Regions from separate parts of the Microbaculum mangrovi genome, predicted to be linked through region 1. Evidence: predicted binding sites of a transcription regulator. Region 1 holds the regulator's gene; each other region holds the start of a gene.
The links. Region 1 encodes LexA, which represses DNA repair genes until DNA is damaged. Its sites were predicted from a motif close to TGTTCNNNNTGTGTTCNG; they were not measured.
Positions count from the first base shown of each region.

Region 1 (7,879 bases):
TGCTTCGGATCCTCGATCATTTCCTTCCACTGGGCGATCCAGCCGACAGTGCGGGCGACCGAGAAGAGCACCGTGAACATGGAGGTCGGGAAGCCGAGCGCCTTCAGCGTGATGCCGGAATAGAAGTCGATGTTGGGATACAGCTTCTTCTCGATGAAGTACTCGTCCTGCAGGGCGATGCGCTCGAGCTCCAGTGCCACGTCGAGAAGCGGATCGTCCTTGATGCCGACCTCGGCCAGCACTTCGTGGCAGGTCTTCTGCATGATCTTGGCGCGCGGATCATAGTTCTTGTAGACCCGGTGCCCGAAGCCCATCAGCCGGAACGGGTCGTCCTTGTCCTTGGCGCGGGCGACGAATTCCGGAATGCGGTCGACCGACCCGATCTCCGAAAGCATGTTCAGGGCCGCCTCGTTGGCGCCGCCGTGCGCGGGGCCCCACAGGCAGGCGATGCCGGCGGCGATGCAGGCGAACGGGTTTGCACCCGAGGAGCCGGCGAGCCGGACCGTCGAGGTCGAGGCGTTCTGCTCGTGGTCGGCGTGCAGGATGAAGATGCGGTCCATGGCGCGGGCGAGCACCGGATTGACCTTGTATTCCTCGCACGGCACCGAGAAGCACATGTGCATGAAGTTCGAGGAGTAGTCGAGCTCGTTGCGCGGATACATGAACGGCTGGCCGACGTGATACTTGAAGGCCATCGCCGCGATCGTGGGCATCTTCGCGATCATTCGGACGCTGGCGACCATGCGCTGATACGGGTCCGAGATGTCGGTGGAGTCGTGATAGAACGCCGACAGGGCGCCGACCACGCCAACCATCACCGCCATCGGATGGGCGTCGCGGCGGAAGCCGGAGAAGAAGCGCATCATCTGCTCGTGCAGCATGGTGTGCCGCGTCACGCGGAAATCGAAATCGGCCTTTTGCCCCTGGGTCGGCAGTTCACCGTAGAGCAGCAGATAGCAGGTCTCGAGGAAGTCGCCGTGCTCCGCCAACTGGTCGATCGGGTAGCCGCGATAAAGCAGCACGCCTTCGTCACCATCGATGTAGGTGATCTTCGACTCACAGCTCGCCGTCGACGTGAAGCCCGGGTCGTAAGTGAAGGCGTGGGCATCGGCATACAGCCGCGAGATATCCACGACATCGGGCCCGATCGTTCCCGGGTAGACCGGAAACTGATGCTCGGTGTCGCCGAGCTTTAGCGTAGCGGCGTTGGCTGCGGTGATGTTCTTGTCATTCATGGGCAGGTGGCTCCTGTCCTGGTGGCGGGCACCCGCACAGCCCAGATTCGGCTCGCCGGGATACGGATTCGGTCCCGCGGTCGGCTGGTGTGCGGTTCGGTAGGAATATGAGTGACTCGGTAGCCGATTTGATCGGGATCGGCAAGCTCCGGGCATTGGCACGATAGTCGATACATAGGGCGGGACAGGTACGGTCAAGCGGTCTGATCGGCAATGCGGGCAAGGCTTTCCTCGCGTCCGAGCACCACCAGAACGTCAAAGATTCCAGGCGACGTCGCCCGTCCCGTCAATGCGGCACGGAGCGGCTGTGCGATCGTGCCGAGCTTGCGGTCGGTGGTCTCCGCAAAAGCCTTCACTGCCGCTTCGAGGCTGGCGGCATCCCACTGCGGCGCCTCTTCAAGGACCGGCAGGACCTCGCTCAGGGTCTTGCGCGCATTGTCGTCGAGTATCTTGGACGCCTTCTGGTCCAGTGAGAGCGGTCGATCATCGACAAGAAATTTTGTGCTTTCAAGGAGTTCTATAAGATTCTTCGCGCGTTCCTTTAGTCCCGGCATCGCCTGTCGAATGCGGTCCCACTTTACCGCGTCGAGCCGGGATCTGAACTCAGGTCCGTCAGGCAGATAGTCCAGGTTCTCGATCAGGGCGTCATACAGGTCCGCATCCGGTGTCTGCCGCATGTAAATGCCGTTCAGATTTTCCAGCTTGGCGAAATCGAAGCGGGCGGCGGACTTGCCGATGGCGTCGAGGTCGAACCATTCGAGCATCTGTTCGCTCGACATCACCTCGGCGTCACCGTGGCTCCAGCCGAGGCGGACGAGATAATTGCGCATCGCCTGCGGCAGATAGCCCATGGCGCGATAGGCGTCGACGCCGAGTGCGCCGTGGCGCTTCGACAGTTTCGCGCCGTCCGGCCCGTGAATCAGCGGGATGTGAGCCATCTCGGGCTCGGCCCAACCGAGTGCCTGATAGATCTGTGCCTGGCGGGCGGCGTTGGTCAGGTGGTCGTCACCGCGGATGACGTGGGTGACGCCCATGTCGTGGTCGTCGACGACGACGGCGAGCATATAGGTCGGGTTTCCGTCGGATCGCAGCAGAATCAGATCATCCAGATCCTTGTTCTGCCAGACAACGCGCCCCTGGACGTGGTCGTCGATCGCCGTCTCGCCCTCGGTCGGCGCCTTGAGGCGGATCGCCGGCTTGACGGCCTGAGGCGCTTCCGAGGGATCGCGGTCGCGCCAGCGGCCGTCGTAGCGCGGCGGACGGCCCTCGGCGCGCGCCTTCTCGCGCATCTCGGCGAGCTCCTCCGGCGTCGCGTAGCACCGGTAGGCCTTGCCCCGGGCCAACAGGTCCTCGACCACCTCGCGGTGCCGCTCGGCGCGGGCGTATTGCGAGATCGCCTCGCCGTCCCAATCCAGGCCCAGCCACTTCAGGCCGTCGACGATCGCGGCGATCGCCTCGTCTGTCGAGCGCGCGCGGTCGGTATCCTCGATCCTCAGCAGCATCTTGCCGCCGCGTCCGCGGGCGTAGAGCCAGTTGAACAAAGCTGTGCGGGCGCCGCCGATATGCAGGAAGCCGGTCGGCGAGGGGGCGAAGCGGGTAACGATCTCAGGTTTGGACATGACAGGTGGCGGCCGGTTTCTCGTGCGGTCTAGTATGGATGGTGCGGTTTTGGCTGGCCGCTGTGTAGCACGGCCGCCGGCGCAGATAGAAGCGGTGTGGGCAACGGCCGCGCCCAAACCTTCGGCGTGGGCCTGGGGGGACTGCGGTGTTCGACGACGCGTCCTTGATCGGCAGATCGCGCTCCGCGGCAGCGCGGCGATTGCCGGCGTTGCCGGCCCCGCTGGACCGCCTGTCGAGCCGCCTTTCTCTCCGAAGCATCGCCGACAGCGAGCGGGAGCGGTTGTTCCTTTGGGTGCCTGTTGCTTTCGGCGCAGGCATCGCTGCCTATTTCGCGTTGCCTCGGGAACCGGTGCTCGCGGCGGTGCTGGTCCTGTGCGTCGTTACCGGGACCGTTGCCGTCCGCTGTGGGCCGGGCCGGTTGTCGGGCACCGTGTTCATCGGCCTGTTCCTGGCGTCGCTTGGCATGTTGGATGCGGGGCTTCGCAGCCGCTGGGTCGCCGCGCCGGTCGTGTTCGAGGCCGGATATCCGGTTCCGGTGACAGGGCGGGTCATCGGGGTGGAGCTCAGGGAGGACGGGGCGGCACGGCTCACGGTGGCACCGGAGCGGATCGGTCGCGACGCCGCCGCGGACGTGCCGACCCTGCTGTCGTTGTGGATGCGCGGGAAATGGTCGGTGCCGGTGCCGGGGCAGACGGTCCGGTTCAACGCGATGCTGTTGCCGCCGCCCGACGCTGCCGTGCCGGGCGGCTTCGATTACGCCCGGCGGGCGTGGTTCTCCGGCATCGGTGGCGTCGGGTTCCTGACCAGCGCGCCGAAATCGGTTCTGCCCGCGCGGCAAGCCGGGCTGTCGGCGCGTCTCGAAACCGCGATCGAGCGAACGCGCCTTTATGTCGCCGGGCGAATCCAGCGGTCGCTGCCTGGCTCCGTCGGTGCGATCGCGACGGCGCTTGTGACCGGTGAGCGCGGCGCGATACCCGAAGCCGACGAGGACGCGCTTCGGGCCTCCGGCCTGGCGCACATCCTGGCGATCTCGGGCCTGCACATGATGCTTGTCGTCGGGACGCTGTTCTGGTTCGCCCGTGCCTGCTTCGCGCTGTCGCCGGATCTCGCGCTGACCCGGCCGATCAAGAAGTGGGCGGCGTCGATCGCTCTGATCGGCGGGCTCGGCTACCTGGTGCTGTCTGGCGCCTCGATCGCAACGCAGCGCGCCTTCATCATGGCGGCGATCATGCTGGTCGCCGTGCTGCTCGACCGGCCTGCGATCACGCTGCGCAACGTCGCGATCGCTGCATCGATCGTGCTCGTGCTGACGCCCGAAGCGCTCGTGACGGCGAGCTTCCAGATGTCGTTCGCCGCGACCGTGGCCCTGATATCGGCCTATGAGGCGCTTCGGTCCTGGTCGCTTGCGCGCGGCGAGAGCGCGGTTTCGCCGCAGATCCGCTTTCTCGTTCGTGCCGTGCTTGGTCTCATGTTCACCGCGCTGATCGCCGGGTTGGCGACGGGACCGTTCGCTGCCTATCACTTCAACCGCGTGGCGATCTACGGGTTGATCGCCAACGTCGCGGCGATGCCGCTCGTCAGCGTGCTGGTCATGCCGTCCGCTCTGTTCGCGATGTTGCTCATGCCCTTCGGGCTGGAGGGGCTCGCGCTCGCCCCGATGGGGCAGGGCATCGAGGGCGTTCTCGCCGTGGCCAGGACGGTTGCCGGCTGGGACGGGGCGGTGCGCATGGTCCCGCAGGTGCCGGCGGTCGCGTTGCTTCTGACGATTGCCGGCGGGCTCTGGCTGTTGCTTTGGCGCACGGGCGTCCGACTCCTGGGGCTACCGTTCATTGCGGCCGGAGTCGGCCTGACCGTGCTCTCCGGGCCTCCGGACCTCTTCGTCGCGCGGGACCTGCGGATGGCGGCGCTGCGGATGCAGGATGGCGAGCTGGCGTTCCTGCCAAAGGCCGGATCGGACTACGAGGTGGAGGTGTGGCTGCGCAGCGCCGGCCTCGTGCCCGAAGGGACACCGCGAAGACGGGCGGACTGCGACGAGTGGGCCTGTGTCGCCGACAACGGCCGCCTGCGTGTTTCCTACGTGAGCGATCCGGTGGCGTTTGCGGAGGATTGCGCCTGGGCAGACGTCGTCGTCACACCGATCTCGCCGCCTCAGTGGTGCAGGGACGACGCAATCGTGATCGGTCCGCAGGATGCCGCGCGGTCCGGCGCGATCACGCTCACAAAGACAGCCAACGGCATCGCCATCGAGACGGCGGCGGACCGGTCCGGCGACCGCCCCTGGACGCGCCGGGCCCGCTGAGTCCGGCGGGCGCCTTCAGTATTGACGGATGAGGCCGACCAGCCGGCCCTGAATGGCAACCCGGTCCGGACCGAAAATCCGGGTTTCGTAGGCCGGGTTTGCCGCCTCCAGCGCGATCGATGCGCCCTTGCGGCGCAGGCGCTTCAAGGTGGCTTCCTCGTCGTCGATCAGCGCCACCACGATATCGCCCGTGTCGGCGGTGTCCGTCTTGCGGATCAGGACCGTGTCGCCGTCGAGGATACCGGCGTCGACCATGGAGTCGCCGCGTACCTCGAGGGCGAAATGCTCGCCCTTCGTCAGAAGCTCGACCGGCACCTGGATCGAATGGCTGTGGTTCTGGATCGCCGAGATCGGCGTGCCCGCGGCAATGCGGCCCATGACGGGGACCGCCACCGCGTTCGAGTTTGCAGCTTCGGTCTCGACGGGCTCGGGTGCGGGGGGCGGAACCTTGCCGAGACTGCCCTCGATGACGCTCGGTGCGAAGCCGCGACCGCGCGCGGCAAGTCCCGGTGCCACCGAGTCTGGCAGCCGGACGATTTCCAGCGCACGGGCGCGATGCGGCAGGCGTCGGATGAAGCCGCGCTCCTCGAGCGCCGTGATGAGCCGGTGGATGCCGGATTTCGAGCGCAGGTCCAGCGCTTCCTTCATCTCGTCGAAGGAGGGTGGCACGCCCGATTCCTTGAGACGTTCGTGGATGAACATCAGCAATTCATGCTGTTTCCGCGTGAGCATTGCGCGCTCCCGTTGCCGCTTCCGCCCGTCTTCGGGCGCCAGGGTGTGTACAAATCAAGAACAAACATACATGTTCTTGTTGTGTTCGGCAACGGCTAATATCGCGTGCAAACTGGCGCCAGATGGGTCCGATGCGCCGGGGGCGTCTTTGCGAATCGGAATTCGCCCGGGCTCTAGAAGTCCATCAGGAGCGCTCGGCAGGTCTCGCCGGCCTTCGCGGCCGGGGCGAAGGGCGGGCGGATGATCAGCGCGTCGGCCCTGGCCAGCGTGGCCAGCATGGAGCTGTCCTGCCTGCCGAAGGGCGTGACGACGAGGGTGCCGTCGGGATCGATGCTGGACATCGCGCGCAGATAATCCTGGCGCTGATCGTTTTCGCCGAGATCCGCGCCGAGGCGCGCGTTGGTCTCGCCGGACCGCGTTTCCGTAAGGCCGCTCAGCGCGTGGATCAGTGGCACGAGGAACAGCCGCGCGGTGATCATCGCCGAGACCGGATTGCCGGGCAGCCCGAGGAATCGACTGGCGCCGAACATGCCGAACATCAGCGGCTTGCCGGGCCGCATGGCGATCTTCCAGAAATCGAGCGACAGGCCTTCGGCGACCAGAACGTCCTGGACGATGTCATGCTCGCCGACCGAAGCGCCGCCGAGGGTCACCAGGACATCGGCGGCGGAGTCCCGCGCTTTCGCGACGGCGCCGGCCAGGGCCTCGCGGTCGTCCGCCGCGATGCCGAGATCGACGGGAATGCCGCCGGCCCGCCGGACAATGGCCGCAAGCCCGAAGCCGTTGGACGCGATGATCTTTTCCGGTCCGGGATCGGAGCCGGGCAGGGCGAGCTCGTCGCCTGTCGACAGGATCGCGACCCTCGGCCGGCCATGTACGGACAGGTCGGCATGGTTCATCGCGGCGGCGAGGGCGATGGCGCGCGGGTCGGCACGGCGGCCGGCGCCGAGCAGCACGTCGCCTTCGGCGAAGTCGAGCCCGCGTTTGCGCACGAACCGGCCGATGCCGGAGGATTCAAGAACGGTGACCTCGTCGCCGGCGCGCTCGGTATCTTCCTGGATGACGATCGCGTCGGCGCCGTCGGGCAGGGGGGCGCCGGTGAAGATGCGCACGGCTTCGCCCGGACCGACCGTTCCCTGGAAGGAATGGCCGGCGGGGGCGGCTCCGATGACGCGCAGACGCGCGGGCACGGTCGCGACGTCGGCGGCGCGCACCGCATAGCCGTCCATCGCCGAGGTGTCCCAGGGCGGCTGCGTGCGCCGGGCGGCGATGTCCTCAGCGAGGACACGGTCCAGCGCGTCGTCGAGGGGCACCCGCTCGGCGGGCCTTGGGGGAACGCCTTCGACGATGCGCCGCAGGGCTTCTTCGACCGGGAGGAGGGCCATGGTCTCAGCCATCCTGTCCGCTGTCGTCGGCGTGCCAGCTGCCCGAGCGGCCACCGGATTTCTCCAGCAGGCGAATGCCGGTGATCTCGATGCCGCGGTCGACCGCCTTGACCATGTCGTAGACGGTCAGGCAGGCGACGCCGACGGCGGTCAGCGCTTCCATCTCGACACCGGTCTGGCCGGTCACCTTGGCCGTCGCCGTCACGCGCACGGCGCTTTCTGCGGCAACCGGCTCGAGATCGACGGACACCTTCGACAGGCCGAGCGGATGGCAGAGCGGGATCAGCTCGTGGGTGCGCTTGGCGCCCATGATGCCGGCGATGCGGGCCGTACCGAGCACGTCGCCCTTCTTGGCCTCGCCCCGGACGATCAGGTCCAGCGTCTCCGGCGCCATCCGAACCCAGCCTTCGGCCGTCGCCGAACGGGCGGTGACCGCCTTGCCGGAGACATCGACCATGCGGGCGGTGCCGGTCTCGTCGAGGTGGGTGAGGGCCTTGTCGGCGCACATGGGCGGCGCTCGCTCCAGCCTATACGGCCACGTCGGCGGCGGTTCGCGACAACAGCGTGCGGGTCGCCGCGGTGACGTCGTCCTGGCGCATCAGGCTTTC
Region 1 covers NZ_JBPODT010000002.1:1,168,698-1,176,576, reverse strand. Annotated here, with positions in the region: gene gltA (citrate synthase) at 1-1,235, opposite strand, end outside; gene gltX (glutamate--tRNA ligase) at 1,430-2,854, opposite strand; gene ACSF9G_RS11870 (ComEC/Rec2 family competence protein) at 3,064-5,154, shown strand; gene lexA (transcriptional repressor LexA) at 5,170-5,886, opposite strand; gene ACSF9G_RS11860 (molybdopterin molybdotransferase MoeA) at 6,060-7,271, opposite strand; gene moaC (cyclic pyranopterin monophosphate synthase MoaC) at 7,276-7,779, opposite strand; gene trpC (indole-3-glycerol phosphate synthase TrpC) at 7,799-7,879, opposite strand, start outside.

Region 2 (7,879 bases), on a different contig from region 1:
AGCACCACGTCATGGACGATCTCGTCGAGCCCGTCGGCACGTTCGCGCTGATTGGCATAGCCGGTCATCAGCATCACCGGCACCTCCGGCCGCTCCCGCGCCACGTTGAGCGCCAGCGCAATGCCGTCCATCACCGGCATGACGATATCGGACAGGACCAGACCGGCGCCGCGCGCAGGTCCCCGCAACAGGTCGAGCGCCTCGGCGCCGTCCGTCGCCTCCTGGACCGCGTAGCCGTCGATCTCCAGGGCGCGGCGCACGAAAGTGCGCACGCCGTCGTCGTCGTCGACCAGAAGGATCGTCTCCATCCGTCCCGCTCCCTATCAGCCGTTCGTCTGGTCGCCATCGTCGGGGGCACCAACGTCCGGGACGCCAACGTCCGGAACGCCAGCGTCCAGGGCGCCATCATCCCCGGCGCGCCCTTCCACGATGCCGACGAACGGCAGCTCCCGGAACGCGTGCGCCACGTCCATGCCGTAGCCGACGACGAACAGGTCGGGACAGGAAAAGCCGACGAAATCAGGGTCGATGTCGGCCGCCCGCTTGCCGGGCTTGTCGAGCAGGACGCAGGTCAGGACGGTATCGGCGCCGCGTGCCGCGAGCAGGTCCTTGGCATAGGCAAGGGTGCGCCCCGATTCGAGAATGTCGTCGACCAGGATGACGGTGCGGCCCTTCACGTCGCTGTCGATGTCGCGCAGCACCGTGACCCGGCCCGACGATTCGGTGCCGGCGCCATAGCTCGACAGGCTCATGAACTCCACTTCCGGCGACAGGCCGGCGGTATAGAGCGCGCGCAACAGGTCGGCGGCGAAGACGAAGCTGCCCTTGAGGATGGCGATGACCAGCGGCCGCGGTCCGGCGCGGGTGCCTATCTCCTGCGCGATCTCGCCGTTGCGGGCGGCGATCTCCTCCGGCGAGTACAGCACCCGGATGCGATGGCCGCCCCGTTCGATCGTCGTCAATTGCCGAGCTCCACAATCCGTCTGTCGCGCTCCATGAAGCGCAGCTGCAAATCGTCCGCGCCCCGCGGCGGCGAGGCGAGCCGGGTGCGGAAGGTCATCGCCGCGTCGGGGTCGAGCACCCGTTGCCGCGGCTCCAGCGTCCAGGCGTACAACTCGTCGCCGCCGTCGGTCCGCAGAGAGAAGCGCAGCGCGGGCACCGGCATCGCCCGGTCGCGGATGTTGAGGATCTCGCCCTCGATGATCAAAACCGGCACTCCGTCCTCGAAATCGCGCCGCTGCGCGACGTTGCCGAACTCCAGTCCGCGCAGGTTTACCGGAAATCCGATCGCGGAGTACAGACCGGCTGTGGACGGCAGTGTCCGCACCACGTCCTCGCGGTAGTGGAACGCGGCGACGAGACCGGCCAGGACACAGCCGAACACGAACGCGTCGAGGCCACGTCCGCCGCGGCCCCGGTAGCGGATTTTGGGCCGGTTGCCGGCATGTTTCGCCGCGAATCGCGCGCGCGCCTCGGCGGCGTGCTCGATCGGGTTGAGGTCGGTTTCACCGGCGGCCGCAGCGCTGTCGGCGCCGCCGTCGTCGACAATGCGCGCGCCGAGCGGCTCGGCCTGTGATTCGGCACGCACCCGCTCGCCGGTCTGCGGCTCCTGGACCCGGTCGGCCCGGCTCGGCGGCGGCGGCGCATCCTCGTCCGGTTCCGGCGGCAGGACCATCGGCTCGGACGTATAGGCGACCGCATGCCAGACATTCCGGCACTTTACGCAGCGCACCGAGCGGCCGTCGGGCGGAAACGTCGCACCGTCGACATCGTAGCTCGTATTGCAGTTCGGACAGGTTATTTTCATAGAAACCCGCGTGCGGCACGGCGAACGTCGCCCGCTCCGGGCGTCCGGCGTGCACATCCACCTCGCCGGATTATGATTAATGAAGCGTTAAGGGCCGGTCTGCGAAGGTTCGTCGATCCGGTCGCGCCAGCGGCAGCCCAAGGGCTGCCGCCGGTACCGCCCCAACACCGATCGGGGCCATGAGATCGGTCCGGGAGCCCGTGAATTGATCCGTTTCGAGAATGTCGGGTTGCGCTATGGCATGGGGCCGGAGGTCCTGCGCGATGTGTCGTTCGCCATAGAGCGCGGCTCGTTCCAGTTCCTGACCGGGCCGTCGGGCGCAGGCAAGACGTCGCTGATGCGGCTGCTGTTTCTCGCGCTGAAGCCGACCCGCGGCCTGATGTCGCTGTTCGGCCACGACGTCGCCACCCTGTCGCGCACCGACCTGCCGACGCTGCGGCGCCGGCTCGGCGTCGTGTTCCAGGATTTCCGGCTGCTCGACCACCTGTCGACCTACGAGAACGTCGCACTGCCCCTGCGCGTGATCGGCAAGGAGGAGACGTCCTACCGCACCGACGTCGTCGAGCTTCTGCACTGGGTCGGCCTCGGCCATCGGGTGCACGTCCATCCGCCGGTCCTGTCCGGCGGCGAGAAGCAGCGCGCCGCGATCGCCCGCGCGGTGATCACCCAGCCGGAATTGTTGTTGGCCGACGAACCGACGGGCAATGTCGACCCGACCCTTGCCCGCCGGCTGCTGCGCCTGTTCATGGAGCTGCACCGGCTCGGCACCACGGTGGTGATCGCCACCCACGATATCGGCCTAATGGATCAGTATGATGCGCGCCGCTTCGTTCTGAACGAAGGCCGCGTGCATATTTACGACTAGAAGGAACGGACAGGCTGACATGGCCATTCCGGCGGAACGCGACGATCTGAACGACGAGACCGACCGGTCCGATGTCTACGACGGCTTCGGTCCCTCCGCCGCGATCGTGCCTGCCTCCGGCGTCTCCGGCCGGGCGCTGTTCTTCGTGCTCGCCATCATGTCGTTTTTGGCCTGCATCACCGTCGGCACCGTCACCGTCATCGCCTCCGCCGCGGCCGACTGGCGCTCCGACATTTCCGGAGAGATCACGGTGCAGATCCGCCCGCTCGACGGCGTCGACACCCTTGCCGCCATCGACAAGGCGCTCGCCGTCATCCTCGAGACGGACGGCATAGAGTCCGCCCGGGCCCTGTCGGAACAGGAGCTGCGCGACCTGCTGGAGCCCTGGCTCGGCGCCGGCGTCGATCTGGAGGAGCTTCCGGTCCCGCGCCTGATCGTCGTCGAGATCGACCGCGCCGCGCCGCCGGACTTCGTCGAACTGCGCCAGCGCCTGACCGGCGCGGTGCCGGCGGCGAGCCTCGACGATCACCAGCTCTGGCAGGGCCGGCTTGCGGTGATGGCCAACACGCTGGCGGTCAGCGGCGCCGCGATCCTGGTCCTGGTCCTGGTCGCCACCGTCCTGTCGGTCGTGTTCGCCACCCGTGGCGCCATGGCCACCAATCGCGACATAGTCGAGGTCCTGCATCTGGTCGGCGCCAAGGAGGCGTTCATCGCCCACGAATTCGAGCGCCATTTCCTGCGGTTGGGCTTTCGCGGCGGGCTTGCCGGCGGCATCGCCGCCACCATCGCCTTCGGCGCCGTCCGCTGGATTTCGGCCCAGTTCACAGCGACTCCGGCCGGAGATCAGTTCGACGCCCTGTTCGGCGGCATCTCGATCGGCTGGGCCGCCTTCGTCGGGATCGCCCTCACCGTCCTGCTCGTAGCGGCCCTGACGGCGATGAGTTCGCGGCTCACCGTCTTCCATTTCCTGAAGGTTTTTGACTAGGAAGGCGTTTGAATCACGGTCCGCCGCGGCCCTTGCCGTGGCCACGCCGCATTTCTTAGTATCCTCCGGGGACGGAATGGTAGACAGCGACCGCAGCGAACTGCCTTTGGAGGGTGCCGACCGGGCAGGTCCGGCGCACGGCGTTCGCGCGCCCGGGCGCCATCGCGGGCGCCGTATCGCCTCGGTGGCGATGGGCGGCCTTCTGATCGGCGGCGCCATTGCCTTCACCATCGGCTTCGTCCATTTCGTCCTCAATGTCGGAGCGATCGAGAAGCCGCGCCCGGCCGAACGGGCCGACGCCATCGTCGCGCTGACCGGCGGGGCCGACCGCATCACCGACGCGATCCAGCTCCTGGGCGAGGGCCGCGCCCGGCGGCTGCTCATCTCCGGCGTTCATCCCAGCACCTCGCGCGAGACGCTCGCCAGCATGACGCCGGGCCGGACGCAATTGTTCGATTGCTGCGTCGATTTGGGCCACGCCGCGCTGAACACCGTCGGCAACGCCAAGGAGGCGCGCGACTGGGCCCGCTTCAACGGCTTCACCTCGCTCATCGTCGTCACCTCCAGCTACCATCTGCCGCGCAGCCTCAACGAAATCAGCCGCGAGATGCCGGAGGCCCGGCTGATTCCCTATCCGGTCGTCACCGACCGAATGCAGATCGGGGACTGGTGGCACAATCCCGGCACCACGCGGCTGCTGCTGGCCGAATACGTCAAGTACCTGATGTCGATGGCGCGTCTGCGGCTCGGCGGGCCCGATACCTCGCTCGAGGCGGCGCGCGCCGACGCCTCGGGCGCCGGCGGCTGAGCGCCGGTCGGCGGCTTTCGAAGGCATACCGCGTGGTCCTGCGCTCGCTCCTCTTCAACCTGGCCTTCTACGTCAATCTCGTCCTGTGGATGGTCGTCTGCCTGCCGCTGATCGTCCTGCCGCGGCGGGCCCTGCGGCCGTTCATGCACGCCTGGGCGAAAAGCTCGATCTGGCTGCTGCGCGTCGTCGCCGGCACGCGGCTAGAAGTCCGCGGCGCGCCGGAGCGATTCGACGGGCCGCTGCTGGTCGCCGCCAAGCATCAGTCGCTGTTCGAGACCTTCGCGCTGCTGCACTGCTTCGCCGACCCCGCCTTCATCCTGAAGCACGAACTGACCCGCATTCCTCTGTTCGGCTGGTGGATCACCAGGATCGGCATGATCGCGGTCAGGCGCGACAAGGGCGCGCGGGCGCTGAAGGACATGGGCCGCGACGCGCGCGTGCAGGCGGAGTCCGGCCGCCAGGTGCTGATCTTTCCCGAAGGCACGCGCCGTGCGCCCGGCGACGACCCCGCCTACAAGGTCGGCGTCGTGCTGCTCTACCAGGAGATGGGCGTTCCCTGCCTGCCGGTGGCGCTCAATTCCGGCCTCTACTGGCCGCGCCGCAAGTGGCAGCGCTATCCGGGCACGATTCTCGTCGAGTTCCTGGAGGTGCTGCCCGCCGGCCTGCCGCGCAAGGAATTCCTGGCGCGGCTGGAAACCGCGATCGAGACCGCATCGGACCGGCTGCTTGTCGAGGCGGCGCGGGCGCCCCACCCGCCGCCGCTGCCGGAGACGGCGAGGAAACGGCTGCAGGCCATCGGCGAGGCCGAGGCCCGGTAGTCGCCGGAAAATCCATCACGAACCTCTGCATGGGAGTGCGCACATGAGCGAATTGACCGGAAAGGCCGCGATCGTAACCGGGGCGAGCCGCGGCATCGGCGCCGCCGCGGCACGGGAACTGGCGAAACGCGGGGCCGCCGTCGTGCTGGCGGCCCGTTCGAGCCGGGAGATCGCGGGTGTCGCGGAGGACATCGTCGAGAACGGCGGCCGGGCGATCGCCTGGACATGCGACGTCTCGCGCTACTACAGCGTCGTCGATACCGTCGAGACCTGCCGCAACGAGTTCGGCCGCCTCGATATCCTCGTCAACAATGCCGGCGTCATCGAGCCGATCGCCCGGATCGCCGAGTCCGACCCGGTGAAATGGGCGGACGCCGTGGACGTCAACCTGATGGGCGTCTACCACGGCCTGCGCGCCGCCATTCCGGTGATGCAGGCGCAGGGAGGCGGCACGATCGTCAACATCAGCTCGGGCGCGGCCACCAGCCCGCTCGAGGGTTGGAGCCACTACTGCGCGACGAAGGCGGCGGTGCTGTCGCTGACCGGGTGCGCCGACAAGGAATACCGCGACCACGGCATCCAGGTCGTGGGCCTCAGCCCCGGCACGGTGGCGACCGACATGCAGGTCGCCATCAAGGCCTCGGGCATCAACCCCGTCAGCCAGCTCGACCCGTCGGTGCACATTCCCACCGAATGGGTTGGCCAGGCGATCGCCTGGCTCTGCGAGGGCGGCGCGGCCGACTTCCTCGGCACCGACGTCTCGCTTCGCTCCGAGGACATCCGCAAGGCGGTCGGCCTGCCGGTGGCATAACGCCGGTCCCGGATCGCGCGAGGGGCCGGGACACCAAATCGGCCCCTTTCGGCCGGCCCACGGGGGCCTTTGCGGCGGCAAGATAGTACAAACCAAGAACATTCATTGACCTTAAACGTCTTTGGCCCGATATTGGTAAGGTCGGGAACGATGTCCCGACGCGCGACGAGTGTTCGTCATGGCCCGCAGGACATCCGGCGGCGACGCCCGGAACCCATCGCCCATCGTCCCCTCGCCCATCGCCGGCGAGATCTGGGACATGAAGTACCGCCTGCGCGACGAGAGCGGCGCGCCGGTCGAGAAGACCGTGTCCGACACCTTTCGCCGCGTGGCAGACGCGGTCGCGGCGGCGGAACCGGCGAAATCCCGCAGGACCTGGGCGAAACGCTTCCGCGAGATGCTGGAATCCGGTGCCTTCCTGCCGGCCGGCCGCATCCTCGCCGGCGCCGGCACGGGCCGCAAGGTGACGCTGTTCAACTGCTTCGTCATGGGCGCGATCCCCGACGACCTCGACGGCATCTTCACCAACCTGCGCGAGGCCGCGCTGACCATGCAGCAGGGCGGCGGCATCGGCCACGACTTCTCGACGCTGCGGCCGAAGGGCGCGCTGGTGAGGTCGATTGGCGCCGATGCCTCCGGCCCGGTGAGCTTCATGGAGGTCTGGGACGCCATGTGCCGCACCATCATGTCGGCCGGCCACCGGCGCGGCGCCATGATGGGCACGCTGCGCTGCGATCATCCCGACATCGAGCTGTTCATCGACGCCAAGGCCGACGCCGCCAGGCTCAGGATGTTCAATCTCTCGGTCCTCGTTACCGACGCCTTCATGACGGCGGTCGAGGCCGACGCCGACTGGGACCTCGTCTTCGCCGGCATGGTGTACCGGACGGTCCGGGCGCGGGCGCTGTGGGACCGCATCATGCGCTCGACCTACGACTATGCCGAGCCCGGCGTGATCTTCATCGACCGGGTGAACGCCGAGAACAATCTCGCCTATTGCGAGACGATCCACGCCACCAACCCCTGCGGCGAGCAGCCGCTGCCGCCCTATGGCGCCTGCCTGCTCGGCTCGGTCAACCTGGCCCGCCTGGTCGTCGACCCGTTCGGCGACGCCGCCCGCCTCGACACCGGCCGGCTGGCGGAGGCGGTCGCCGTCGCCATCCGCTTCCTCGACGATGTCGTCGACATCTCGCGCTATCCGCTGGAGGCGCAGGCGAAGGAGGCGAAGGCCAAGCGGCGCCTGGGGCTCGGCGTCACCGGGCTGGCCGACGCGCTGGCCATGCTCGGCCTCGTCTATGGCCGCGAGGACGCGGCCAAGGCTGCCGGCGATTGGATGCGCGTCATCCAGAATGCCGCCTATCGCGCGAGCGCGCAGATCGCCGCCGAAAAGGGCTGCTTCCCGCTGTTCGACAGGACGCCGTACCTGAAGAGCCCGACGGTCGCCCGGCTCGACCCGGACGTGCGCGCGGCGATCCGCGCGAACGGCCTGCGCAACTCGCACGTCACCTCGATCGCCCCGACCGGCACCATCTCGCTGTTCGCCGACAACGTCTCCTCCGGCATCGAGCCGATCTTCTCGCTGTCCTACCGCCGGGCCGTGCTGATGCCCGACGGCAGCCGCCGCGACGAGGAGGTTAGCGACTATGCCTGGCGCCTCTACCGGGCCAGGGCCGGCGGGGACGCGCCGCCCGAGCCTCCGGAGGCCTTCGTCACCGCCCAGACGCTCGACCCGGACGCGCATCTCAGGATGCAGGCGGCGCTGCAGCCCTATGTCGATTCCTCGAT
Region 2 covers NZ_JBPODT010000004.1:557,885-565,763, reverse strand. Annotated here, with positions in the region: gene ACSF9G_RS19400 (response regulator) at 1-308, opposite strand, end outside; gene hpt (hypoxanthine phosphoribosyltransferase) at 324-962, opposite strand; gene ACSF9G_RS19390 (zinc-ribbon domain-containing protein) at 959-1,807, opposite strand; gene ftsE (cell division ATP-binding protein FtsE) at 2,013-2,672, shown strand; gene ACSF9G_RS19380 (cell division protein FtsX) at 2,692-3,657, shown strand; gene ACSF9G_RS19375 (YdcF family protein) at 3,734-4,465, shown strand; gene ACSF9G_RS19370 (lysophospholipid acyltransferase family protein) at 4,498-5,283, shown strand; gene ACSF9G_RS19365 (SDR family oxidoreductase) at 5,327-6,094, shown strand; gene ACSF9G_RS19360 (adenosylcobalamin-dependent ribonucleoside-diphosphate reductase) at 6,273-7,879, shown strand, end outside.
Region 2: ACSF9G_RS19360 (adenosylcobalamin-dependent ribonucleoside-diphosphate reductase) is a predicted target of LexA. The motif match lies at 6,178-6,195, and genes of this name have one in related genera.

Region 3 (7,879 bases), on a different contig from region 1:
TCTTTGTGGCGGCTGGCAGCGTAGCCCGAGTTGGCGACGGATTGAATCTCGGCTTCAGTGGAAATTGCGTCCCTTAGGCAGGACGGCGTGGGTCGCCCGGGCGAGTTTCTCCAGGTCGCCGCCAAGCTCGGGCGCGTCGGCGAGCAGCCGGCCGAGGCGGGAGCGGCGGGCGACCTTCTCGTGGATGTCGGGAACCGGCCGGCGCACCTCGTCGCAGCGGGCGAGCGCCTCCAGGTCGGTGCCGTCGTCGCCGAGGGTGGCGAGCAGCGGCGTCAGGTCGTCGATGCGCTCGGCGACCAGGTGGATGACGTTCTGCTCGTTCTGCAGGCGCCCGGTGGCGGCGATCAGGCGGGCGCCGATCACCTGCGCGCGGAAGCGCTCGAACACTTTCGGCCAGACGATGACGTTGGCGACCGCCGTCTCGTCCTCCAGCGTCATGAAGATGACACCCCTGGCCGAGCCCGGCCGCTGGCGCACCAGCACGAGGCCGGCGACCGTCAGCCGCCGGCCCGGCCGCGTCGTCCGCAGGGTCTCGTGGCGCACCGCGCCGAGGCGGGTAAGCGGCGCGCGCAGGAAGCTCGCCGGGTGGGCCTTCAGGGAGAGCTTGAGGAAGCGGTAGTCGTTGACCACCTGTTCGCCGAGCGGCATCGGCGGCAGGTCGACATCCGGCTCGCGGCGCAGGTCCGCGTGATCGGCCGCCTCGAACAGCGGCAGGCGCCCGGTCTTCCCGCTGGCGGCCGGGCCCCTGTCGAGGCCGCGCGCCGCCCACAGCGCGGCGCGCCGGTCGAGGCCGATCGAGCGGAAGGCGTCGGCGTCGGCGAGCCGTTCGATCGTCCTGGCCGGCAGGCCGGTCCTGAGCCACAGGTCGCGCAGCGAATCGTAGCCCGCGCCGCGCTTCTCCTCGATCAGCCGCGCCTCCTCCTCGCCGATCCCCTTTATCTGCCGCAGGCCGAGCCGGATCGCGTGGTCCGACCAGATATCGGCGCGCATGTCGGCGTGCAGGGGGTGGAGACGCGCCGCGGCGGAGCGGGCGTGGCCATGCGTTGCGAAGCCGGGACTTGCGGTCCCGCCTTCGCGACCCCCCTCCCCGTCCCTCCCCCGCAAGGGGGGAGGGGGTTCCGCGTCGCCGATGGTGGCGGGCATCTCACTCATGCCCTGACCAGCAGCGTCCGTCGGGGATGCAATTTCGGGATCGCCGGGCGGCATATGCCGCTCTCCCCCCTTGCGGGGGAGAGCTGGAGAGGGGGGTAGGCGCAGAGCCTCGGCGAGCCGGTGCAGTGTGCCGTCTAGGTTCTCCAGAACCTCGTTGTTCCAGAAGCGGAGTACCCGGTATCCGCGCGATTGGAACCAGGCGTCGCGGGTCGCATCGGCGGCGGCATGGCCGGCTTCACCGTGCTGGCCACCATCGAGTTCGATGACGAGGCGGCGGTCATGGCAGACGAAATCCGCGATGAAGTGTCCCATCGGAACCTGCCGGCGAAACGAATATCCCTGAAACCGGTTGGCCCGGAGAACCGACCAGAGCCGCCGCTCCGCGTCGGTCATGTCGCGCCGGAGCGCCCTGGATTTTTCGCGCAGGCCCTTGGAGACCGGCGCGTGCGCGGCGGGGCGGGCGTGGCCATGCGCTGCGAAGCCGGGACTTGCGGTCCCGCCTTCGCCACCCCCCTCCCCGTCCCTCCCCCGCAAGGGGGGAGGGGGGCGATCGCCGCGCCGGTCCCCGGAAGCACGGCTTTCTGTGCGAGACGGTAGCTCCTCGAATGGCGGTGTTCGTATAGAGGGCTGCGGCATGGGGCCCTCTCCCCCCTTGCGGGGGAGAGATGGAGAGGGGGGTGGCGGGACGGGATGCTCGTCCGGCGCGTCCGGGCCCTCGGGTTCCAGCGTGTTGTCCCAGCCGGACAGGTTGATGTCGACGGGGTGGACGCGGACGCCGTGCTCGATGGCGTCGCGGACGATCTGGGCCGGGGCATAGAAGCCCATCGGCTGGCTGTTGAGCAGCGCGGCGGCGAAGACATCGGGGTAGTGGCACTTGAGCCAGGCCGAGGCGTAGACCAGCAGGGCGAAGCTCGCCGCGTGGCTTTCCGGGAAGCCGTATTCGCCGAAGCCCTCGATCTGGCGGAAGCAGCGCTCGGCGAAGTCGCGGTCGTAGCCGCGCCGGACCATGCCCTCGACCATCTTGGCCTGGAACGTGCCGATGGTGCCGACACGGCGGAAGGTGGCCATGGCGCGGCGCAGGCGGTCGGCCTCCGATGGGGTGAAGCCGGCGGCGACGATGGCGATGCGCATCGCCTGCTCCTGGAACAGGGGGACGCCGAGCGTCTTGCCGAGCACCTTTTCCAGTTCGTCGGGCGGGCCGTGCTCGGGCGAGGGGGCGGGGAACGCGACAGGCTCGAGGCCCTGGCGGCGGCGCAGATAGGGGTGCACCATGTCGCCCTGGATCGGGCCCGGCCGGACGATCGCGACCTCGATGACGAGATCGTAGAAATTCGCCGGCTTCAGCCGCGGCAGCATGGTCATCTGGGCGCGGCTCTCGACCTGGAAGACGCCGATGGAATCGGCCCGCTGCAGCATGCGGTAGACGGCGGGGTCCTCGGCGGGGATGGTGGCGAGCGTCAGGTCGCGGTCGTAGTGGCGCCTAAGCATGTCGAAGGCCTTGCGCACGCAGGTCAGCATGCCCAGGCCCAGCACGTCGATCTTCAGGATGCCCAGCGCGTCGAGATCGTCCTTGTCCCATTCGACGACGGTGCGGTCCTCCATCGCCGCGTTCTGGATCGGCACGGTCTCGTCGAGCCGGTCCCTGGTGATGACGAAGCCGCCGACATGCTGGGAGAGATGGCGGGGAAAGCCGACGATCTCGCGCGACAGCGCCAGCATCTTCGCCAGCGAGGCATCGGCGGGATCGAGGCCGCGGCGGCGCACGTCCGTTTCGGTGATCGCGGAATCCGACCAGCCCCAGATGGCGCCGGCGAGCCCGCCGACGGCATCCTCCGACAGGCCGAAGGCCTTGCCGACCTCGCGCACGGCCGAGCGGGCGCGGTAGCTGGTGACGGTGGCGGCGAGGCCGGCGCGCGCGCGGCCGTACTTCCCGTAGATGTACTGGATCACCTCTTCGCGGCGCTCGTGCTCGAAATCGACGTCGATATCGGGCGGCTCGCGCCGTTCCGCCGAGATGAAGCGCTCGAACAGCAGGTCCATGCGGGCGGGATCGACCTCGGTGATGCCGAGACAGAAGCAGACGGCGGAATTGGCCGCCGAGCCCCTGCCCTGCGCGAGGATGCCGCGCGCGCGGGCGAAGCGGACGATGTCGTGCACGGTGAGGAAATAGGGGGCGTAGTCGAGCTCCCCGATGAGCTTTATCTCGTATTCAATTAGGTGGCGTACTTTATCGGGTAGCCCCTCCGGATAACGCTGTCGCGCGCCTTCTTCGGTCAAGCGGATCAATGCCGCCTGCGGTGTCGGATCGGTGCCGGTGGGCTCGTCCGGATAGGCGTAGCGCAGTTCATCGAGGGAAAAAGAAATTCGGCTAATCAATACCGAGATCCGCGAGACAGCCTCCGGGTAGCCCCGGAACAGGCGGGCCATCTCGGCCGGGGGCTTTAGAAATCGCTCAGCATTGCCCGCCAGTAATAAGCCGGCTTTGTTAATCGGGGCGTGATTACGGATGCAGCTCACGACATCCTGCAGATGGCGGCGGTCCGGAGCGTGGTAGAGCACGTCGTTGATGGCGAGCAGCGGCGTGCCGCAGCGGGCGGCGAGATCGGCCTGAACCGCCAGTTTTCCGCGGTCGTCGCCATCATAGGCGAAGCGGGCGGCCAGGTGCACGGCGCCGGGGAAGTGCTGGGCCAGCGCCCGCAGGGGATTTTCCAGGGAAGGTGGATGTTGGTTAGTCGGATTGTTATTTTTCGGAGATAAAAGTAAGCCGTCATAGCTTGATGCCCCCGGTACAACCGCGAGAAGGATACCCTCACCCCATTCCGACAGGTCGGCGAGTGTCAGACGGCAGTCGCCCTTCTCGGCGCGGCGGTTGCCGATGGTGAGCAGCCGGCACAGCCGTCCATAGGCGGTGCGGTCCTGCGGCCAGGCGAGGATATCGGGCGAGCCGTCGCAGAAGACGAGCCGGGCCCCGACGACGATGCGGAGGTTGCGCTCCTTCGCCGCCACATGGGCGCGCACCACGCCGGCGAGCGAATTGCGGTCGGCGATGCCGAGTGCGGCGAGCCCGAGCGCGGCGGCGCGGTCGACCAGCTCTTCCGGATGCGAGGCGCCGCGCAGGAACGAGAAGTTGGTGGCCGCGGCAAGCTCGGCGTAGGGCGGCGGCGATCTCATCCGAACAACCCGTGCAGATACCAGCGCGGCGTTACCGTCTCGCGGTCGTACAACCCGGCGCGATAGACCCAATAGCGGCGCCCCTCCTCGTCCTCGACGCGGAAATAGTCGCGGGTGAGCGCCTCCGCCTCCCCGTTGAACAGTTTCGGGGCCCACCATTCCGGGGCGATGCGCTCGGGCCCCTCGATGCGCGCGACGGCGCGCAGCACGCGCCGCCAGCGGAAGCGCACTGGCGGTCCGTCCGGCACCTCGGCGATCGCCTCGATCGGCTCGGGCCGGTCGAGCAGGCGCAGCGGCCGTTCCGGCGCGCGCCCGGGGCCGCGCTCGGGGCCGGGATCGCAGTGGGCGGCGCGCTGCGGCCACATGGCGGCGCCGGCCGCGACGCCGGCCACGGCGGGGCGTGCCGTGACCGCAAGCTCGGGGATATGGCTTTCGTGGCGCACCAGCCGCACCACCCGGGTGTGGCCGAGCCGGGCGGTCAGCCGGTCGGCGAGGCGGGCGAGCGCCTCGGCATCCTCCGCCCGGCTCTCTCCCGCCAGATCGCCGGCGGTGGTCTGGGCGGCCTGCAACGGCTCCACGGCCTCGGCGGCGAGGCGGACGCGCTCGATGCCCTCGCCGGTATCGAGGTCCTGGTCGAAGGTGCCCAGGCGCTCGATCAGCAGCCCCGCCAGCCGGGCGGGATCGCGGCTCGCCCGGCTCAGGCCGACCGCGATGCGGAACGCCTTGTTGTCGATGCGGAACAGGGTGAGGGCCAGCCGCCGCGCGCCCTGGCCGTGACGCGACAGCGGTTCGGCGAGGCCCTCGCCAAGCGCCCGCGCCACCCGCTCGATATCCTCGACAAGCCGGATCGGCTCGGCGAAGACGCGTTCGACGACGAAGACCGGCGGCGGCCTGAGCGGCGACAGCGGCTCGTCGGCGCGGCCGAGCGCGCGGTCGAGGCGGGTCAGCAGGCCGGACCCGAAGCGGGCGGCCAGGGTGGACGGCGGCATGTCGACGAGCTGGCCGATGCGCTTCAGGCCGAGCCGTTCCAGCATCGAGACGGTTTCCGGCTCGGCGTCGAGCGTGGCGACCGGCAATCCGGCGACGGCGCGCGCGTTGCCGCCCGGCGGAACGATCGTGCCGGATGCCGTCCTGGCCACGGCGCGGGCGGCGGCGGGCGTGTCGGCGACGGCCGCCTGCACCGTGAGGCCGCGCCCTTCGAGGCGCCCCGTCAGGTCGGCGAGCAACGCTTGTTCGCCCCCGAACAGATGGGCGCAGCCGGTGATGTCGAGCACGAGGCCGCTCGTTCCGCCGGGGGCGTCGAGGGCGACGAGCGGGGTATAGCGCCCGGTCCATTCGGCGAGGGCTTCGAGGGCGCGGCGGTCGCCGTCGGGATCGGCCTCGACGGCGTCCAGCGCCGGCACGCGCGCGCGGGCGTCGGCGAGCGTCAGGCCCGGCTCGAGGCCGGCATCGGCGGCGGCCGTATCGACTGCCATCAGCCGGGTGGCGTTGCCGACGGTCGCGATCGTGGCACGTGGTGCCGCGCGCAGGGCCGCGCGCGGCACACTATCCGGTTCGGCGGAAGCGGAGGACGGCGGTGTCCTGCGCGAGAGTTCCTTCGCGAGTCGCTCCACCGGCAGGCGCGGCAGGCGCAGGGCGAGGAAGCGCCGGCCTGATGTCGCCGGCGTCGGCGGAAGCGAAGAGGCGTTCATCGGGTCTCCAGGTCAGGGCGAAGCGGCCGCCGGGGCGGGCGGCGTTGCGTTCGAGATCGACCGCCCAGGCGGGCGGCGGCAGGGCCCAGGCGGGGGGCAGGGCGAACGCGGCGGCGTCCGGTCCGGCCAGGGCGAGGGGGGCGACGCGCCAGCGGGTGCGCGCCGCGCTCAGGCCGTCGGCGGTGCCGGGGCGCACCAGCAGGGCGGTGCCGCCATTCCGGGCGGCCCTGAGCGCCAGCCGCCGCGTCGCGGTCAGGTCGACGACGGCCGGGTCGCCGCGGATCTCGGCGACGACGGCCGACAGCGCCCGGCTCGCAAGTCCTTCCTCCGCCGCCCACAGCGCCTCGCGCGGCCGGCGCGTCTCGACGAAAAGGAGCCCGCCCGGATCGAGGCCGAAGGCGGCAAGCCCAGGCCCGTAGGGCCGGCCCCATTCGCCGGCGCCGTCGACGGTGGTGACGATCAGCGCCGGCCGGTTCGCGGCAAGGCGGGCGGCGAGCGCCAGGGCGAAGCCGAAGGCGAGCGGCCCGTCGGCGTCGGCCGAGCGGACCTCGTGTAGCGCGCCGCGCCGCAGGCCGCCGCCGAGCACGGCGTCGAGTTCGGCGACCCCGAGCAGCACCGACGGCGCCGCAGGTGTGCGTTCCCCGGCCGCGCCGGCAGCGGATCCGGCCTCCAGCCGCGCGATCCGCGCGCGCAGGGTGCCGATATCGGCAACGGTGTTGCGATCGGTCAGGGCGCGACCGGCAACAGCGTCGCCATCGGGCGGGGCATCGGGTTCGGGTGCGTTCGACACAATGGGTCTCCGTTCCGGGCGAGCGGTGTCGCCGCCCGGTGTCAAGGCAAATGTTCTATGTTTGTTCTAATATGGATTCCACCGTTTGGCGGCGGAGTCAATCGTTGGGTGGCTTAAGCAAGGCCCGAGCAGAGATCGCTCCGTACACTCCGTGTCATTGCCGGGCTTGTCCCGGCAATCCACCAACACAGGTCCGCGTGCAAGGCGCAAAGACCGGGTTTATGGCTACCCGGACCCCGTCCCGGCATGACCGCAGAAGTGTTTGGCTAAACGCAATAACAGGCTCACCAAACCGTCACGCGCATTTGGAATAGCCACAGTCAAGGCAGGCGAGGCAGCCCTCGCGATGGTAGAGGCTGGGATGGCCGCAGCGCGGGCAGGTGGCGCCGGCGCCTTCGGGAATCACCGCCTCCGCCTCCCTGTCGCCCGACTCGCCCCGAGGCGTGCCCGTCCCGGTGCGCGCGGGCGCCAGGAAGCCGATGTCGACCATGTGCTTCTCGAGGACGTCGGCGATGGCGGCAAGCAGGCTGGGCACGTAGCGGCCGTTCATCCAGTGGCCGCCGCGCGGATCGAACACGGCCTTCAGCTCGTCGACGATGAAGGACACGTCGCCGCCGCGGCGGAACACGGCGGAGATCAGCAGCGTCAGCGCCGCCGTCCAGGCGTAGTGCTCGACATTGCGCGAGTTGATGAAGATCTCGAAGGGCCGCCGCCGGCCGTCGCGGATGATGTCGTTGATGGTGATGTAGAAGGCATGCTCGGTGTCGGGCCAGCGCAGCTTGTAGGTGAAGCCCGGCAGAATCGTGTCGCGCTTCAGAGGCTCGGTCAGGCGCACGACGGCCGCGCCCTCGGGCGGAACCGCGCGCGCCGCCTCCCGCGCCGCCACGGGAACCGCGGGCGCGGGCAGCGGCAGGCTCGTCTGCTTGTCTTCGGCGGGCGCCCCCTCGGCGGACACCGCCTCGCCGACGCTGAGGACGGAGCCGGTCACCGGGTTCGGCCGGTAGGTGGTGCAGCCCTTCAGGCCCAGCGCGTAGGCGCGGGCATAGACGTCCTTGAAGGCCTCGAAGGAGATCTC
Region 3 covers NZ_JBPODT010000004.1:549,981-557,859, forward strand. Annotated here, with positions in the region: gene ACSF9G_RS19345 (error-prone DNA polymerase) at 55-4,323, opposite strand; gene ACSF9G_RS19350 (Y-family DNA polymerase) at 4,320-5,936, opposite strand; gene ACSF9G_RS19355 (ImuA family protein) at 5,869-6,804, opposite strand; gene ACSF9G_RS19360 (adenosylcobalamin-dependent ribonucleoside-diphosphate reductase) at 7,100-7,879, opposite strand, start outside.
Region 3: ACSF9G_RS19355 (ImuA family protein) is a predicted target of LexA. The motif match lies at 6,856-6,873, and genes of this name have one in related genera.